DNA from 3 places in the Nocardioides sp. B129/18 genome. Region 2 is predicted to be linked to each of the others. Evidence: predicted binding sites of a transcription regulator. Region 2 holds the regulator's gene; each other region holds the start of a gene.
The links. The regulator LexA, encoded in region 2, represses DNA repair genes until DNA is damaged. The targets are predictions, from matches to a motif close to TCGAACANNTGTTCGA.
Positions count from the first base shown of each region.

Region 1 (2,264 bases), on a different contig from region 2:
GATAGCGCCAGCCGGAATGGGTCTTCGAGCGATGGTGATGCCGGCAGAGGCAGGCGAGGTTCCACGACGAGGTCGGGCCGCCGGTGTCGAACGGGTTGATGTGGTCGAGGTCGGCGCGCCGGGCGGGGCGGCGGCAGTGGGGGAAGACGCAGGTGCGGTCGCGGGCGATGACCTGCTCGCGGAGGAGGGGTGCGGCCTCGTAGGACTCGCAGTGCCGTTCGGCCGCCAGGTCGAGCACCGGCCGGATCGTGACCTTCGAGGCGTCCGCGCACCAGCCTTTCACCGCGTCCAGCAGCAACGGGGACCGCGTGGCCTCGAGCGTCGCGATGGGGCCGATCTCGCCGAGGGCGTCGGCGGAGAGGTGGACGTAGAGGACCGTCTCGCGTCGGCGTGTGGGTGCGGGGGTCTCGACAGGCTCGACCACCGACGGGTCTGGGAGGTCGAGGTGCTCCCGCCCGAGCTGTCCAGCAGCCCACGCACGACGTGCGTCGAGGGAGTCGGTCGAGCCGAGCGCGAGGGCCTGGTGGGCCAGCTCCGCAAGAGCGGCATCCAGGTCGATCGCATCTTCGCGGTCCATCCGGCCGTGCACGTCGACGGTGCCGTCGAGACTCGGCTGGTCGACCGCGACGTCGAAGCGCCGGTCGTCACGAGCCAGGCGTTGGCGCAGGGCCGCGAGGTCGGGATCGACCTGCTGCTCGGCGAGGTTGACCGCGTTCTCGATGGCCCGCCGCCCCACCGAGTGCGCATACGCCGCGAGCAGCTGATCCGCCCGCGCGGCCGCCTCGAAGGAGAGCACCATTGTCTGCTCGGTGATCCGCCGGACCTGGGCGACGGTTACCTCGCCCTCGACGAGCCGGGCCCACAGCCGCGGGAGACGCGTGCACGCCTCGAGAGCGTGGCCCACGTAGAACCGCCCGGAGTCCGTGGACATCCCGAGAGCGGCTGCGATCTCGTCGCAGCAGTACTCCGAGACCATCGGCGCACCAGGACCGGCGATCGCCACCTCGCAATGCGTGCCCACCAGGAACGCGGCGTCCATCTCATCGGCGACCGTGTGGGCGATTGCCCAGTCAGCGGCCAGCTGGAAGGCCTCCCGCTCCAGGGCCTCAGCACCCTGCTTGGCCTGCATCGCTGCGCGCAGCAGGTCGCTGTCGCGCAGGAGACGGGGCTTCCGAGTGGCCATGCCTCATTCTACTAGAACACCAGTTCGAAAGGAAGAGAATGTGCACAGGGATTCCGGGCGGGTGCGGGAGTCTCGACAAGCTCGACCACCGAGGCGCCGCTCGCCCACCGGGGCAGCGCACGCCCACCGGGACCATCGAAGCCGGCGCTCGCACACCGGCGGCGGCGCACCGACGCGGCGTCCCGGGGAACCGCCCTCCTAGGTGCGCCTTTCGACGCCAGGCGGACCAGGAAGCCGCCGACGGCCACAACGTCCCACGAACCACCCAGCGCGAGCCCGTTCGGTCACCTCACCCGAAGAACACCTGCGCCTCGGCGTACTCCTCGGGGCTGACCGTCTTCAGCTCCCCCGTGCCCTCGGCGAGCGGGACCCGCTCGATGCGGGTGCCGCGCAGCGCCATCATCGTGCCGAAGGCGCCGTCGGCGACGGCGTCGATGGCGTGGAGGCCGAAGCGGGTGGCCAGCCAGCGGTCGAAGGCGGTGGGGGTGCCACCGCGCTGCACGTGGCCGAGGACGACCGCACGGGCCTCCTTGCCGGTGCGGTGCTCGATCTCGGAGGCGAGGCGGTCGCCGATGCCGCCCAGGCGCACGTGGCCGAAGGCGTCCTTCTCCCCCGAGGTCAGCGTCATGCCGCTGCCGTCGGCGGGGACGGCCCCCTCGGCGACGACGATGATCGGGGCGTATTGGGTCTGGAAGCGGGTCTCGACGCGGGCGCAGACGGCCTCGATGTCGAAGGGCTGCTCGGGGATGAGCACCTCGCTGGCACCGCCGGCGATGCCGGAGTGCAGCGCGATCCAGCCGGCGTGACGACCCATCACCTCGACGACGAGCACCCGGTGGTGGGACTCGGCGGTGGTGTGGAGGCGGTCGATGGCCTCGGTGGCGATGTTGACGGCGGTGTCGAAGCCGAAGGTGAAGTCGGTGCCCGAGAGGTCGTTGTCGATGGTCTTCGGGACGCCCACGACGTCGACGCCGAGCTCGGCGAGGCGGGTGGCGACGCCGAGGGTGTCCTCGCCGCCGATCGCCACCAGCGCGTCGACGCCGTCGGCCGCGAGGTTCTCGCGGATCCGCTCGACGCCGCC
Region 1 is NZ_JBUZJI010000008.1:17,956-20,219, reverse strand. It holds gene ACZDWJ_RS07850 (HNH endonuclease signature motif containing protein) at 1-1,183, opposite strand, end outside; gene ACZDWJ_RS07845 (6-phosphofructokinase) at 1,473-2,264, opposite strand, start outside.
Region 1: a site for LexA is predicted at 1,196-1,211, ahead of ACZDWJ_RS07850 (HNH endonuclease signature motif containing protein). Genes of this name have one in related genera too.

Region 2 (2,264 bases):
CGGACTCCGGAGACGTCGACGTGACCCACGAGGATCCATCCTCCCTGCCCGCGTCCGAGGAGGCGACCGCATTTCGCCCTCCGGCGTGCCGGGTCCGGAGACGGCGCGAGGGGCGGGCCGTGGGCCCGCCCCTCGTCTTCCCCGTGGCGTCGGCCGGGGTCGAGGCGGCCGACGACGTCTGAGGCGGGCCGACGGCCCGCGCTGCGCTCAGTCGAGCGGCACCTGAAGGCGCTGACCGGCGCGCACCAGGCCGCCGTCGAGGGCGTTGAGGTGCTGGAGGTGGGTGAGCATGCCGCGGACGTCACCGTCCTGCGCGTGGGCGGCGGCGATGTCCCAGAGGGTCTGCCCGGAGCGGACGACGATGACCTGGGTCGGCTCGGGGGTGCCGGGCTCCTGGGTGGCCACCGAGCCGGCCGCCAGCGCGATGCCCGTGCCGAGCACGATCAGGAGGGCGAGCACGAAGACCACCAGACGACCGCGCCGGGTCAGGCGCACCGTGCCGGAGGGCCGCGCGACCGGACGCACGGCGGGCCGAGCGGCGGAGCGGGCGGGGCGGGCGGCGGGCTGGAGGATCAGGGTGCTCATCGGGACTCCTGGGGAAGTGGGAGTGGGACGACGGATGTCTATCGGTCGGCGCCGACAGTTCCGGACGATCGCGGCCCGAGGGTCGGGATTCGCACGGATGTTCGAACTGGATCCAGAGTAGATCAGGTGTTCGATCGAACACAAGAGCGATCTCGATCACGTGTTCGACTCAGGGCCGGCCGGCCGACCCTCCGTGTCTCCCGGGCTGCGGACACGCCGAGTTCGAACAGATGTTTGAGTCCGGCGTCCGGTCTCGCTACCGTCAGGCCATGCCGACCCGCGACCGCCCCGATCCCGCCGAGAAGGCCTCCCCGACCTCGCCTGAGACCTCTCCTGAGAAGTCGTCTGCGAAGCCGCGCGGCAAGACCGTCTCCGAGCTCCCCGACGGCCCGCCGGACGCCACCGGTCTCACCCAGCGCCAGCTGAAGGTGCTCGCCACCATCAAGGAGGCCATCGAGAAGCGCGGCTTCCCCCCGAGCATGCGCGAGATCGGCCAGGCCGTCGGCCTCACCAGCACCTCCAGCGTCGCCCACCAGCTGCGCGTGCTGGAGGAGAAGGGCTTCCTGCGCCGCGACGCCAACCGGCCGCGCGCCCTCGAGGTCTTCCTGCCCGAGGTCCTCGCCGCCCGGCGCTCGATCTCCTCGGCCGACGAGAGCTCCTACGACGAGACCGGCATCGGCGACACCGTCCCCTCCGCGGCCTACGTGCCGGTGGTCGGCCGGATCGCGGCCGGCGGCCCGATCCTGGCCGAGGAGCAGGTCTCCGAGGTCTTCCCCCTGCCGCGCCAGCTCGTCGGCGAGGGCCAGCTCTTCCTGCTCGAGGTCGTCGGCGACTCCATGGTCGACGCCGCCATCTGCAGCGGCGACTTCGTCGTCGTCCGCCAGGAGCAGACGGCCGAGAACGGCCAGATCGTCGCGGCGCTCCTCGACGGGGAGGCCACGGTGAAGACCTTCCAGCGCAAGGACGGCCAGGTGTGGCTGATGCCGCACAACCCGGCCTACGACCCCATCGACGGCACCCACGCGCGGATCCTCGGCGTCGTCACCGCGGTGCTGCGCAGCCTGTGATCCTGTGAGCCACGCCACCCGCGGGCCGTCCCCGATGGCCCGCGGGTGAACGCTCGGCGACGCCTCCGCGACACCTGCCGCCCGCGCCGTCACCTCCGGAGCCCTTGCTGCGTTGAGGGCGCGTGACCCACCTCGATCTCCCCGCCGTCGGCCGCCGCGCCGTCCTGGCCTCCGCGCCCGTCGCCGTCGGCACGGCCGGCGCCGTCGGCGCCCTCGGCTCCAGCGCTGACGCCGCCACGCACCGCGTCTTCCAGCACGGCGTCGCCTCGGGCGACCCGCTCCCCGACGCCGTCGTCCTCTGGACGCGCGTGACGCCCACCGCCACCGCACTGCCCGGCAGCGGCCGCGGTCCGCGCACCGACGTCGTGTGGGAGGTCGCCACCGACCGGCGCTTCCGGCGCATCGTCAAGAAGGGCACCTTCGCGACCTCCGCGGCGCGCGATCACACCGTCAAGGTCGACGTCCGCGGCCTCGCTCCGGCCACCTGGCACTGGTACCGCTTCACGGCGGCCGGCCAGGTCAGCCGCGTGGGCCGCACCCGCACCGCGCCCGCGCACGACGCCGAGCTGCGGCACCTGCGGCTCGGGTTCACCTCCTGCGCCAACTGGCAGG
Region 2 is NZ_JBUZJI010000005.1:94,362-96,625, reverse strand. It holds gene ACZDWJ_RS05470 (ABC-F family ATP-binding cassette domain-containing protein) at 1-29, opposite strand, end outside; gene ACZDWJ_RS05465 (LysM peptidoglycan-binding domain-containing protein) at 208-585, opposite strand; gene lexA (transcriptional repressor LexA) at 855-1,652, shown strand; gene ACZDWJ_RS05455 (alkaline phosphatase D family protein) at 1,775-2,264, shown strand, end outside.

Region 3 (2,264 bases), on a different contig from region 2:
ACGACCTCGTCGAGCTCGACGCCGGCCTGCGCACCGCGCCCACCGCCCGCGCCGACGCGATCTACACCGGCGTGCTCTACGACGCGCTCGGCCTCGCGACCCTCTCGGCCGCCGCCAAGCGCCGCGCGACCGCCCGCGTCGGCGTCACCTCCAGCCTGTTCGGCCTCGTGCGCCCCGCCGACCGCATCCCCTCCTACCGCCTCTCCGGCGACACCACCCTCCCCGGCCTCGGACCGGTGGCCGGCGTCTGGCGCGAGCACCTCGGCCCGGCTCTCACCGACGCCCTCGGCCCGGGTCTGCTGGTCGACCTCCGCTCGACCTCCTACGCCGCCTTCTGGCGCCCGCCGGCCGACCTCGCCCCGCGCGTCGCGACCGTGCGCGTGCTCCACGAGGTCGGCGGCGTCCGCAAGGTCGTCAGCCACTTCAACAAGGCCACCAAGGGCCGCATCGTGCGCGCGCTGCTCGAGGAGGGCGCCGCCCCGCGCACGCCGGCTGCCCTGGCCGAGGTCCTGCGCGACCTCGGATGGGTGGTCGAGCTCGGTGCTGCCGGCGCGAAGGGCACGCAGCTGGACGTGGTGGTGGCGGAGCTCTAGGCCTGTCGCCTCTCCTCGGGGCCTGCTTCTTGCCTCCTCCTCGCCGTCGCCGACCTCCTGGTTCGCCTCGCGTTGAAAGGCGCAGCCAGGCGGGCGGGGCATCCGGCCCTGCATCGGTGCGCGGCCGCCGCCGGTCCCGGTGGTCGAGCGCCACTCCGGTGGTCGATCACCATCAGACCCCGGTGCTCGAGCCTGTCGAGACCCCCCGCAGCCGCGCACATCGGGTATGCACAAGGCCTTCAGTTCGAACTGGTGTTCGGATAGAATGAGGCATGGCCACTCGGAAGCCCCCCACCGCACCGCGCAGCGAGATCCTGCGCGACGCGATGCAGGCCCGGGCACTCGAGGACGCCGCCGGCCGGGAGATCCTTCAGCGGGCCGCGGACTGGGCGCTGGCCCACGTGGTCGCTGATGCCGGTGATGCTGCGTTCCTCGACGGCTGTCACACCCTCGTGCCGTTGGCCGGCGACGGGGCGCCGATGGTCTCGGAGTACGCGTGTGACGAGATCGCCGCGGTGCTGGGCATGACCACGGAGTCGGGGCGGATCTTCGTGGGCCAGGCCCTCGAGGCCTGCTGCCGTCTGCCGCGGCTGTGGACGCGGCTGGTCGACGGGGAGGTCACGTCCTGGCAGGTGCGCCGGATCGCGGAGCGCACGATGATCCTGTCGGCGGAGGCGGCTGCTCGTGCTGATGAGCTCCTCGCCGCGTACGCCCATTCGATCGGGCCGGTCGCGATCATGCGGGCCGTCAATCTGGCCGAGCAGCAGGTCGATCCCGAGGCTGCCGCGATCCGCCAACGGCTCGAGGCCGACGACCGCAGGTTCGACGTCGCCGTCGACCAGCCCAGTCTGGATGGCACCGTCGACGTCCACGGCCGGATGGACCGGGAGGACGCGATCGACCTGGACGCCGCTCTCGCGGAGTTGGCCCACCAGGCCCTCGCGCTCGGCTCCACCGACTCCCTCGACGCACGTCGTGCGTGGGCTGCTGGACAGCTCGGGCGGGAGCACCTCGACCTCCCAGACCCGTCGGTGGTCGAGCCTGTCGAGACCCCCGCACCCAGACGCCGACGCGAGACGATCCTCTACGTCCACCTCTCCGCCGACGCCCTCGGCGACATCGGCCCCATCGCGACGCTCGAGGCCACGCGATCCCCGCTGCTCCTCGACGCCGTGAAGGGCTGGTGCGCAGGCTCGTCGAAGGTGACGATCCGGCCCGTCCTCGACCTCGCCGCCGAACGTCACTGCGAGTCCTACGAGGCTGCACCCCTCCTCCGCGAGCAAGTCATCGTCCGCGACCGCACCTGCGTCTTCCCCCACTGCCGACGCCCCGCCAGGCGCGCCGACCTCGACCACATCGACCCGTTCGACTCCGGCGGCCCGACCTCGTCGTGGAACCTCGCCTGCCTGTGCAGGCACCACCACCGGTCGAAGACGCATTCCGGGTGGCGCTACCGGCCCGACCCCGAGCATCCAGGGCACCATCTGTGGACCAGCCCCACCGGCGTCTGCTTCCGACGCGGACCCACCGGCACCGTCATGCTCCTCGACGACCCCGCCGAGCAACCAGCGACCACCTGAGCACCCCAGCCCGCGACCGAGGCCCGGTCCCGGGCTGCCGGTGCGCCGTCACTCGCTCAGGCGGCGGTGGCGACGCAGGCGGCGCAGGCCG
Region 3 is NZ_JBUZJI010000003.1:117,246-119,509, reverse strand. It holds gene yaaA (peroxide stress protein YaaA) at 1-593, shown strand, start outside; gene ACZDWJ_RS03365 (HNH endonuclease signature motif containing protein) at 866-2,173, shown strand; gene ACZDWJ_RS03360 (CobW family GTP-binding protein) at 2,222-2,264, opposite strand, start outside.
Region 3: a site for LexA is predicted at 838-853, ahead of ACZDWJ_RS03365 (HNH endonuclease signature motif containing protein). Genes of this name have one in related genera too.